2 regions of the Vibrio zhugei genome follow, and region 2 is predicted to be linked to the other one. Evidence: riboswitches for the same ligand, from Rfam matches in the RefSeq annotation. Region 2 holds a riboswitch; the other holds the start of a gene.
The links. A riboswitch is a leader RNA that binds a small molecule or an ion and turns the genes downstream of it on or off. The one in region 2 is predicted to bind lysine.
Positions count from the first base shown of each region.

Region 1: linked by a shared signal. The riboswitch ahead of EAE30_RS10885 (Na+/H+ antiporter NhaC family protein) and the one ahead of lysC (lysine-sensitive aspartokinase 3) in region 2 are both predicted to bind lysine.

Region 1 covers NZ_CP033078.1:1,197,409-1,203,743, reverse strand. The annotation lists gene hisC (histidinol-phosphate transaminase) at 1-175, opposite strand, end outside; gene hisD (histidinol dehydrogenase) at 187-1,476, opposite strand; gene hisG (ATP phosphoribosyltransferase) at 1,482-2,378, opposite strand; His leader region at 2,430-2,566, opposite strand; gene EAE30_RS10885 (Na+/H+ antiporter NhaC family protein) at 2,765-4,354, opposite strand; lysine riboswitch at 4,463-4,645, opposite strand; gene EAE30_RS10880 (H-NS family histone-like protein) at 5,036-5,449, shown strand; gene EAE30_RS10875 (inosine/guanosine kinase) at 5,549-6,335, opposite strand, start outside.
Region 2 covers NZ_CP033078.1:314,959-321,293, forward strand. The annotation lists gene EAE30_RS06605 (cation:proton antiporter) at 1-1,307, opposite strand, end outside; gene lysC (lysine-sensitive aspartokinase 3) at 1,554-2,900, opposite strand; lysine riboswitch at 2,999-3,171, opposite strand; gene EAE30_RS06615 (PglL family O-oligosaccharyltransferase) at 3,252-5,027, opposite strand; gene uvrA (excinuclease ABC subunit UvrA) at 5,092-6,335, opposite strand, start outside.

The DNA of each region.
Region 1 (6,335 bases), 880 kb from region 2:
TCAGTGAATCAGGCTGACAATCACTGTAGCGATTTAACTGACTGAGAGTTAATTGGTATTCATTGTCAAAAGGCGATTCATTCGCATTAAGCCAGACATCACCTTCTCCACCAATACGTCGCGCCGACAGATAAGGGGTTAATGCTTGAATTTGTTTGCGAGCCAACTTTTCCATAACGACGATTCCTATTTCTGTAATTTATTCACTCGGATGGTCACGGCGCGGCGGTGGGCATCAAGCCCCTCAGCATTGGCCATTTCAACCACAGTCGGTGCGAGTGCTTGCAGCCCTTGAGGGGATAATTCTTGCACAGTCATGCGCTTACTAAAATCCGCGAGACCTAAACTCGAATAAGTTCGCGTATACCCATAGGTTGGTAACACATGATTGGTACCCGAGGCATAATCGCCCACAGATTCCGGTGACCAGCTTCCAAGAAAAATGGAGCCAGCATTATCAAACAATGGCACCAACTCTCGTGGATTTTTGGTTTGAACAATCAGGTGTTCCGGCCCGTAGAAATTGGAAATGGACACACATTGTGTCAGAGATTCCGCGATAATCACTAAGCTAGAGGCTAACGCCTGACGAGCAATGTCTGCACGGGATAAATCTTGCAGTTGCGCTTGAACCGCATCAATCACTTGATCGGCCAAAATAGGTGACGGTGTCACAAGAACCACTTGTGAATCCGGCCCATGCTCAGCCTGACTCAATAAATCCGCCGCGATAAACTCAGGGTCGGCATGCTCATCAGCAATCACTAGGACTTCTGAAGGACCGGCTGGCATATCAATCGCCGCACCACGGTAGTCATTGCTGACTTGACGTTTCGCTTCAGTGACATACGCATTACCTGGACCAAAAATTTTATCGACCTTAGTCACTGACTCAGAACCGTACGCCATCGCCGCTATCGCTTGAGCTCCGCCCAGGTTGTAGACCTCGTCGATTTGACACAGTTTGGCCACGTACAAAATTTCATCTGCGATCGGAGGTGGCGAGCACAGAATGACTTTACGACATCCAGCAATTTGAGCGGGAACACCAAGCATGAGGACCGTTGACGGTAACGGCGCACTCCCACCGGGAATATATAGACCGACTTGGCTAATCGGACGGGTGATTTGCTCGCAGACAACACCCGGCATAGTTTCAACTCGCAATGGTTGAACTTTTTGCGCTTTATGAAAGCAACTGATATTCGCATGGGCTTGCTCTAACGCCTGTTTCATTGCCGGCGTTAAACGCTCTGAGGCAGCGGCGATCTCTGCCTGACTGACTCGTAATGTTGCAGGTTTTACGCGATCAAACTTTTCGGTCAATTCCCACAACGCGGCGTCACCGCCCTCTCGGACCTGACCGATGACATCACTCACCACCGAACTGATGTTCGCTCCTTCAGAAATGGCGGGACGTTCTAAAATCGAATTATGCTGCTCTTCACTCAAAGATTGCCAAACAACGGTTCTCATCACGTTTACTCCATCATTTTTTCAATCGGTAGAACAAGGATAGAACTCGCCCCTAGGGCTTTAAGTTGTTCCATCGTTTCCCAGAATAAATTCTCTGCACTCACTAAGTGCAAGGCCATACGGGATTTATCTGCAGATAACGGTAATACCGTGGGATCTTCGGCGCCAGGTAACAATGCCGTAATTTCTTCCAGTTTTTCGACCGGTGCATGCAGCATAATGTATTTCGACTCTTTTGCTTGTTGAACGCCTTGCATGCGAGTCAATAAACGGTTGATCAAATTCACTTTATCTGGTGCAAACTCACCTGTGCGTTGAATCAATGTCGCTTTAGACTCAAAGATGACTTCCACTTCCTTAAGACCATTGGCTTCTAATGTTGCACCTGTCGAAACTAAATCGGCAATCGCATCGGCCAATCCAGCGCGCGGCGCCACTTCGACGGAACCAGTGAGCATGCAAGTACTAAAATCGATGCCTTCGCGATCCATATAGGCTTTCAGAAGTTGTGGGTAGGTGGTGGCAATGCGCTTACCTTGTAAATCTTGCGGGCCGTTATAGGTTTGGTCTGCGTCGATCGCAATTGACAGTCGACAACCCCCAAAGTCCATACGACGTAGCGTTTCAAACTCACTCGGCTTCTGTAACGCCACTCGGTCTAAACGCACTTCCTCAAGCTCATTTTCGCCAATAAAGCCAAGGTCAACGACTCCATCCATGATTAAACCAGGGATATCATCATCCCGGACCAGTAGTAGATCGATTGGCATATTTATTGAGTGAACCACTAAACGTTCACCCATAACATTAAATTGTACGCCACACTGTTTGAGTAAACTTTGGCACTCTTTAGCAAGGCGACCTTTTTTTTGAATTGCGATTCTTAGACGTTGCGATTGCATAAACACTTCCCTTTGCAAATTTTTGAAATTAAAAGATTTTTTCAAAACAGAATAAAAAAACCCTCGGGAGCTTGGTTCCCGAGGGTTGATAATCTGTGTCACGACTCAATTAACCACCGGGAGATTTCCTGTCTCCCGGGTATGCGCTCATCTCCCGACAGACTGACTAAGGATGATGATGGTGATGATGAATATTCATATTAGTTGAGCGCATATTTATAACCGTTTTTCGTTGGACTGAATTTACATTATCGAAGCTGCCGCGATATTTCAAGCGCTTTTTTGGTATTTTTTCTCCTTTATGGCTTAAAAGATTTTTCCCATAAAAAAAGGAAGTCCGAAGACTTCCTTTTAACGCTCTTTTTTAACCCAATCGTTACGCCATACTACGCGGCTGGGTTTTTATTTAGGATTCGTCGCTGAGACACCCATTTGAGCGCGGCACAGACCACAACAAACGCTAAGATCGTCGCGGCAAAGGCAATCAACGTCGAATCACTCATGCCTAAGACAATATAGCCAATCAGCGCAACGAAAGCGGTAGATAATGCATAAGGCAATTGGGTCGCCACATGATCAATGTGATTACAGCGCGCTCCGGTCGAGGATAAAATCGTGGTATCGGAAATCGGAGAACAATGGTCTCCAAATACTGAACCCGCCAATACCGCACTGAGCATCGGTAACATAAGCGCTAAATCAGTCGCCGCAGACATGTCTCCTGCGATAGGTAACATGATACCGAACGTCCCCCACGATGTGCCCGTTGCAAATGCCATGATACCCGACAAAATAAATAACAACACGGGTAGCCATTGCGGACTAATGCTGTCTTGCACAAGGGATGACAAGTAAGCCCCGGTTTTCACATCACCGATGACAGAACCAATGGTCCATGCAAACACCAAAATAATCACAGCACCAAACATGGATTTGGCGCCAATCCATAATGTGCGACCAATATCCCCTGCTGGGAGTTTTTGTTTCATCACTGTCACAATGGCCACCAAGAGCCCAACTAGACCTCCGCTAATCAACGAAGTATCCACTGCCGTATTTTCAAAGGCTCCCAACACAGAGAATCCATCACCATTCTCTGCTAATGTTTGAGCGCCAGTAAAAATCATCGTACCAATCGTCGCAATCACTAGCATTACGATCGGCAAAACCAGATCGGACACCTTACCATGTTGACTGGCAGGAATTTCAAGCTCTTCATCATCACTGGCTTGGGCAGAGCTGGTATCACAGCCACGTCCCTGCGATGCTTGCATTTCATGTTTACGCATTGGGCCAATGTCAATACGGAACCAAATCACCGCAAATACCATTAATAAGGCAAAAATGGCATAAAAGTTCATTGGAACCAATCGCATGTATGCCCCAAGAGGTGTGTAATCGGTAATGCCATGGCTCACGAGAATACCACTGACCAGAGTCATGATATAAGCCCCCCAGCTTGATGCGGGCATAACGACACACATCGGTGCTGCGGTCGAATCCAAGACATACGCTAGTTTTGCGCGTGATACATAAAAGCGGTCCGTCACCGGACGAGAAATAGACCCGACGGCAAGACTGTTAAAATAATCATCGACAAAGATAAAGACGCCTAAAAAAGCAGCAAGCAGCTGGGAACCCCGTTTACTTTTCACACGGACTTGTGCCCATTCAGCGAACGCATGAGTTCCGCCAGATAGGGATAATAGCGCGGTCATCATTCCCAATAAAATAAGGAAACCTAAAATACTCATGTTCCAAGTATTAATGCTACCGTCACTGACAAATACCGCGAGCACTTTCTGCCAAATATATACCACGGTGTTGGTGACCGAATAGTCAGCAAGAAGCAACGCGCCTAATACAATACCAACACCAAGGGACACTAACACTCGACGAGTAATAATGGCTAGACTGAGGGCCACTACTGGTGGAAGTAGTGATAACGGTGAGGTAGAAAAATCGATTAAATTCATGATCTTCAAAAACCAATTTTGTTGGTTAGAGATCTACTGCAGACAATTGTTATTCGCAAATAACAATTATGTTGAAGCAAGCGAAAGGGAAGCGAACACTCCACCCAACCCTACAGTAGCGCTCCATAGTTTAAAAACACAATAGACTATGGCAGTGTTGTACTTATTCAATACAACCCCAGCAGGCATATTCGATGGATACACAAGCTTCGGCGATCGTCCCTTTTTTTATGGTTCATTGACATCACTCCAACCATAAATACTGATGACTACCGCGCCTCTACGTCGAGAATCCAACAGTAAACAAACCTACGTTATAATTACTGTTTATCCTCGCTTAGGTGGCGGTTATTGTACGTATTCAAAACCTCAATGCAACCGGAATATTACTCAAGGTGTTGAATGTTCAATTTGTAACCAAATGAAAAATAATTTACTGAAAATTAACTTTGTTATGCACCAATATTCACTTAACCATCAATATTTACATTTATTGACAATTATTTTTCTCTAATTCATCACCATATATGTTTTAAAGCTGAACTTTTTATTGGAAAATACGTCGTATAGGATATATCATCGCCGCGTCATTATTATTATTTCATTTCGGATGTTGTAAGAATAAAAAGCTCGGTTTAAAATTACTTAAATTATTTTGATTTTATTTAATGGGAAACGGTCATGTCTGATTTAACAAAAACTCTACTCAATATTCGTAGCTTACGTGCTTTCGCTCGCGACTTAACTTTAGAACAACTTGAAGACGCGTTGGATAAATTAAACACCGTCGTTGAAGAACGTCGTCAAGCTGAAGAAGAAGAACGCGCAGCACTTGCTGAGCAAGAAGCGAAACTTTCTGCTATTGCTGAAAAGATCGCCGCTGACGGTATCGATGTTAACGCACTAATTACGGCGCTTTCTGGTGAAACAAAAACCAAAAGTAAAGCCAAAGGTAAACGTGCGCCACGTCCAGCGAAATATAAATATGTAGATACTAACGGCCAAGAAAAAACATGGACTGGCCAAGGTCGTACCCCTTCTGCTATCCAAAAAGCATTAGATGAAGGTAAATCTCTAGAAGATTTCGCCATTTAATCGGCGACCTGATTGCATTAAAAAGGCTCCGAATTCGGAGCCTTTTTTATTTTCACCACAGGTAAAAGAGGGATCAGTGAATCTACTGTTCTTATCGCCCTATCGTTCCCAATACGCTTCTTCTAGGCTGTCTTCACGCTCCGGTAAACCTTTCGATAAACGCGGCGAATGTTGAGCTAATACCTCATAACTTGCGCGATTAGAATATTTACAAACTTGTGAGAAAGAAGAGTATGTCAAAAACTCATGTTGATGCTTACTCGAATTAGGCACAATATCTCTATGGTATTTATTCGCAGACATGTCATGTAACAAAGCAGATAATGCCGCATCCCCTGCGCCATTAGTATTTTTAATTTTCTCTGGGCCACCCATATAAGGCGCAATATGTGAATACACTTTCATGGGGTTAACACAGCTTGCTTTCATCGCTGGGCGACTAAACTCGTAACGATTAAATTCTGGAATGGCACCGGGCAATAATGGCAACGTTGTTTCACGTTTACTGTCTTCTTCACAATATCCCGCCATAAATAATCCAACTGGGCCTGCTGTACATAATACAAGATCAACCCACTCCAGCGCTTTATCAGATGCCAATAATGGGTCGTCTTCACCAGTCAGAGCCGCTGCCTCATCTTCATTCATCGCCACCACAGAGATGTGCTCTTTTAAAAATTCACGCCAAAATTGTGGATCATCTTGAATAACAAATTTGGTTCCTAACGTTAGTACAACAGGAACATTATGCTTTTTAGCATATTCAATAGCTTGCATGGTTGCTTTCGGCATCGGATCATCTTCATTGCAACGAATTAAATAGGCGGTTAACACTAATGCAGACGCATTAGGGAAAATAGACTCAGGGATACTTTCTGGTTGCAGT
Region 2 (6,335 bases):
ACTTCTTGCTCGCTTGATTCTGTTTTGTAATGCATATCTTTTTCGGCAATTTTGGCTTTTTCTATCATTGGAGTAATGGTAGAACCTTGAACCAAAATCGAGAATACTACGACGGCATACGTCATCACCAATACCAACTCTTTTACATCGATGAGTTTCTCTGGAATGACGAGAATGCCAGATGGGATCGATAATGCCATGGCCAGAGCGAGTCCGCCGCGTAAGCCACCCCAGGTTAAGATGCGTACTGACCATGGGTTGTAGTTACGATAACGTTTGAAGAAAATATAAGGCACTAGCACACTTAAGTAGCGACCACAAAGGACTAACGGTATGGCAACGGCCATGACAATCCAGTCTTCAACGTGGAATTTGAACAAGAGCATTGACATACCGATCAGTAAGAAGAGTACGCCATTTAAAAACTCATCGACAAGCTCCCAAAAGTGGTCAAGATGCTCTTCACTCTCTTTAGAGAAGCCAATAAAACGTGTCCAGTTACCTATCATGATGCCTGAGATCACCATCGCCAATGGACCTGAAACATGGATAACATCAGCGAAGACAAAGCCAGCGGTTGGAATACCAATGGTCAGTAACAGTTCCATCGAGTGGTCATTCGTGGCACTGATCAGATAGTGGAAAATCAATCCCAAAACTAAGCCATAAATAATTCCGCCAATCGCCTCGTGTAAAAAGAGCTCGATGACACTCCCCACCGTGGGCGCCTCTTTACCAAAAGCGATAGTAAAAATGGTCACAAATATCACTAGGCCAAACCCATCATTGAATAGGGATTCCCCCTCGATTTGCGTAGAAATACGTCGTGGTGCGTTCAGTTTTTTTACAATAGCCAGTACCGCAATCGGGTCGGTAGGCGAGATCAGGGCACCGAAAAGTAAACAATAAATCAGGGCAAGATTGATGCCGAGGAGTTGACATAACCCGAAGAGAGCAAAGCCGATAAAGAAGGTAGAAAAGAGAGTGGCTCCTAGGGCGAGTATGGCTATTTCCCATTTTTGATCTTTTAAGTTGGGAAGTTTTATTCCGAGTCCTCCGGCAAAGAGCAAGAACCCTAAAATACCTTTGAGTAGAAAGTCTTCAAAATTAATACTTGTTACTGTTTCTCTAGCAATCTGTGTGAGGTGGAACCAGTTGTTTTGACCTGCAACTAATATGAGTAAGGATAACAACATGGAACCGGCAGTAATAGCAATCGTAGTTTGCATGTTTCCTATTTTGCTGTTGAAGAAGGCAATCATCATTGCTGCAGCAGACAAGAAACACAGAGTGTAATAAACCGACATAGTTTTCTCTTATGTAACAACTTGTAAACGCAAATTGTCGTTCGATGCTGGGTAAATAGCAACCGTTTTTTTCTCACAATGAGAGAGCCATGAGGACGATAGGGGGCGGCAAATAGAGGTGAATAACGGATTAAGCGAATCTCATCATTGTTATCAATGAGAGTCGCTATCAGAGGGGAAATTATGGATGAAATACCGAGTAATCAGCCGCCCTTAAACACGGTTTAAGGGCGGGCACTCATGGTATTACTCAAATAATTGTTCGTGCAGATGTTGGATGGCTTGCTTGGCCGATGAGGAATCAACTAAGAAACATAAATTATGTTCACTCGCACCATAGCAAATCATGCGGACATTGAAGTCATCCAAGGCGCCAAATACCTTTTTTGCATAACCTTGATTGTCCATATGATTACCAATTAGCGCGATTAAGCTTAAATCATGCTCAACTTTTACTGAGCATAGAGATTGCAGTTCTTCTTGAACCGCAGCCGGTAATTCTGGGGCGCCCCCTGAGGTATCTGTTTTATCCAGAGTGAGCGAGACACTGATTTCTGAGGTCGTAATAAGGTCAATGGACAGTTTATGTTTGGCCAGTATTTCAAAAACTTTGGCTAGAAACCCATAGGATTGGAACATTTTTTCGCTGTGCAGTGTCACCATGGTTTGATTATCACGCAAAGCAAGGGCTCGGAATTGCGGGGCACTCTCAACTTGTTTGCGGATCCATGTACCGCCTTGTTCTGGCGCTTTGGATGAGCCAACGAAAACGGGAATGCCTTGACGCAACGCCGGTAGTAATGTGGAGGGGTGTAAGATTTTTGCTCCAAAATTGGCCATCTCAGAAGCTTCATTAAAACTGATCTCTCCAATTGGAGAAGCGTTTGGAGCAATACGTGGGTCGGTACTATAAATGCCGGGTACGTCAGTCCAAATTTCCAAGCCTGATGCATTCACCGATTCAGCGATCAGTGCGGCCGAATAATCACTGCCGCCACGACCTAGTGTGGTGGTGTTCCCTTGACTATCAGAGCCAATGAATCCTTGCGTCACTACAATATGCTGTTCACACAATGTGGTTAAATGCTCGGAGGCCAAATCACGAATGGTTTCTAATTGCGGCTCGGCCTTACCAAAATTATCATCGGTACGCAGTACATGGCGGATATCGAAGCGTACGGCATCTAATCCTCGCTCACGCAGTATTTGTGTGAGTAAATGTGTCGACATCAGCTCACCACATGAGACTAAGTGATCGGTTAATTTATGACTGGTTTGGTAGGCTGCCGCTTCAGAAGCGCTAGTAATGACATCAATAAAGTGAAGGAGATGTTCTTCCACGCTGCTAGGATCATTGAGTTGCTCGATGATGGTTTGGTGAATCGCGGCAATTTGACCAATCAGAGACGCACGCTCCTGAGGGTTCTCAATACCACTTGATAGAGTAACGAGTAAGTTAGTGACGCCAGAGCAAGCACTACTGACAACCAGTTTCGTCTGTGGGTTGCGTTCGATAATGGCTGCGCAGCGATTCATGGCTGTAAAGTCTGCCACACTGGTTCCACCAAATTTCGCTACATTAAATGTGCTCACAATAGATCTCCCATAACTAAAATAAAAGGTATAACACCTAGGCTTTCACGATTAAAGAGAGGGGGAGAATAAGCGTTAAGAGGCAGTATGATTGGCATAACCTCAGAAGCTCTTCACACAATCTGTGCGACAGTTGAAGGGATTCAGCCCATTCACCCGGTCATAGTATTCCACTGATAAAATGACCTCGGCACTACTCTCCCTCAATGATTTGTCTTGGAGTAGTGGCTCCACAAAACATCTACCTAGGTAGCGCTCCTCTTCTGTTATGTTTTCCATTGAACGGGTTTACGAGATTAATGTCAATGGCTTTGAATAAATATTGCTTAAAAGTGTTTTTTTATTTACATACTACTTATTGATTTTTTCTAACGTCACTCGGGCGGAAGATAAAGCCGCAGAGACGGTATCTGGCGTTAAATCAGTAAAGTCGATGTTAGGAAATAAAAACTCCGCTTCGTGGCGGGTTTGCTCCGCGCGACTGGCCTCTCCCAGAGCTTCGTAAGAAAGAATCAATTTTTTATAAAAAATGGGGCGAGGGGTGTGTTTAATTACCGTTTGTGCCCAATTGACAAAAGGTATGATGTCTTCAGGTTGTTTGGTTTTTAACCCCTTACGTAAATACAAACTATACACGTCCCAGTCATAGCGGTCTTTCCATACTGCCAGATTAGTCACACGGTGAATCATATCTGCGTGCTTGATTGGATCGTGTTCAAAGCGATTTAAAACATAATTTGTTTGTAAGGTGGTCAACATAAAGAAGCTGATCACCAAAGGGATTAATAAAGAAAATATTCTCAATGTCCGGGCTATCGACGCATGAAACGAGAAAGTCCAATGGGACAACGAGCGTTGTTCTATCCAGTAGAGCAAGATTAAAAAGGTGATCCAATGAGCGGCTGAGTGGTAAAACGGGTACTCCAGTTGTGTGTGCAATGTAATTGGGATGAGAAGCGCAAGTAGAGCAAGACGAGTGCCTTTTTTAGCAGACAAGAGACGAATAATGACTAAGCTTGCCGCAATCAGCATACCCAGCACCGGCACCACGCCACCTTCAACGCCCCAGTACATCAGCTCATTATGAGGGTGATCCATCGATGGAAGGCCAGGAGGATAACTTGGATTTAATTGATGCTGGCGAGCGGTATAAAGAATGTATTGAGATTCAAATCGTCCATAACCATATCCGGTAAATGGCTTTTCAATGATCATGTCTAGCGTTTGAGGAAAGGTATAACGGCGCGGACTTTGTAAGTCGACTTTATTTGCAACAAAACCTGATACGCCTTGTTGTTGCATTGAGAATAAGGCAATGCAGACGCCTGTGATGATGGCGATGATCCATAAAATAAAACGCTGCCTAGAGGCGTATTTTTTTAAATAGGGTAATAAACACAGAATGCCAAGAGAGGAGCCCAACCAACCTGTACGTGAGGCTAAAACGGTTAATAGGAAAGCGCTGGCCAAAGAGGTGGTATAGAGCAGGGCGGTGTGTAGCCAATGCTGATCATATTTTTTAGGCTGTCTTGCTAATAGATAACCGGCCACCAATAAACCCGTGGCGAGAAAGCTGGCCATCACATTGGGCTGATGAAATACTCCGAAAGGGCGAGTAAAGCGGTCGAAGCGAACTAAGATTTCCGGAGCAAGGACGAAGTATTGGTATAGGCCGATACAGGCTTCGATGAATGTACCAATAACGATAAACCATAATAATCGTTGTTTTTCTCGATTCGAAAAACGAAATTGCTGGAGTAACCAAAAAAACACAAAACCTGCCCATAAGCCCATTAATCGCAGGGTGGAATGTTCAGGCGCGGCATTATGGTAGAACACCGGTACGGTCATGAGAAGGCACGCGATAAACAGCCCAAGAGTCAGCTTAGATACTCGTATCACTTTATTGTTAGCAAGCTGATATAGGCCGATGCCAAGCACTAAACTGATGGCAATCCATGAGGTATCATTGGATGATAATGCTAATCCTGATCCGCCTGGGTTCGACATGACAAAATGCATGGCATAGACATAAAGTGATGCAATGGCATACAGGAAGGGTTTTGTCAGTGGAATCTTGGGGGGCTTAGGTTCTAGCTGGGTGCCGCCTAGTAGCACTGTTGCCATGTTTTTCTCGCTATCTCCAAAGCAGACCAGCAGGACGCTGGTCTGTTGTTTTTTTATGATTGAACTATTTTAACATAGGCTTTAGGAAATGGGCTGTGTGTGAGCCCTCGATTTCTGCGACCTGCTCTGGTGTGCCTTGGGCAATGATCTCACCGCCACCTTGTCCACCTTCAGGGCCTAAATCGACTATCCAGTCGGCGGTTTTGATCACATCAAGGTTGTGCTCGATAACGACGACCGTATTGCCACGATCACGTAATTGATGCAAGACGGCTAAGAGTTGCTGGATATCTTGGAAATGCAGGCCGGTAGTCGGCTCATCTAAGATATACAGTGTCTTTCCTGTATCACGTTTCGATAGCTCACGAGCGAGTTTTACCCGTTGCGCTTCCCCTCCAGACAAGGTTGTCGCTGCTTGCCCTAAGCGAATATAAGTGAGTCCCACATCGATGAGCGTTTGTAATTTACGCGCGATCGCTGGTACGGGAGCAAAAAATTCACGCGCATCTTCGATCGTCATTTCTAACACTTCGTCAATCGTTTTGCCTTTATAGCGAACTTCCAATGTTTCCCGGTTATAGCGTTTACCTTGGCAAACATCACAAGGTACATACACATCGGGTAAGAAGTGCATTTCCACTTTGATTACACCATCGCCTTGGCAAGCTTCGCAACGTCCGCCGCGCACATTAAAACTGAAGCGTCCAGGTTTATAACCGCGAGAACGTGCTTCTTGAGTGCCAGCAAATAATTCTCTTATTGGAGTAAAGATACCAGTGTAGGTCGCTGGGTTCGAGCGTGGCGTGCGGCCTATTGGGCTTTGGTCAATGTCGATAACCTTATCAAAATGTTCCAAACCTTTAATGCGTTTATAGGGGGCCGGCTTCGAGGTCGTTGCTCCATTTAGCGCGGTATGGGCTATTTTGAAGAAAGTGTCATTAATCAGGGTGGATTTACCTGAGCCAGAAACGCCGGTAACACATGTCATCAAGCCAACAGGGATCGCTAAATCCACATTGTGTAAGTTGTTACCTGAAGCGCCGAAAACGTGCACCATTTTTTTCTTATCAATCGGGGTGCGTTTTTCGGGAATGGCAATAGATTTAATGCCTGTCAGATATTGTCCAGTGAGGGAGTCAGGCGTGTTCATGATGTCATCAACAGTACCTTCTGCCACCACATTCCCGCCATGCACCCCGGCACCAGGGCCAATATCGATCACATGATCGGCCATACGAATGGCATCTTCATCATGTTCGACCACAAGAACGGTATTTCCTAAATCACGCAAGCGTGTCAGCGTACCAA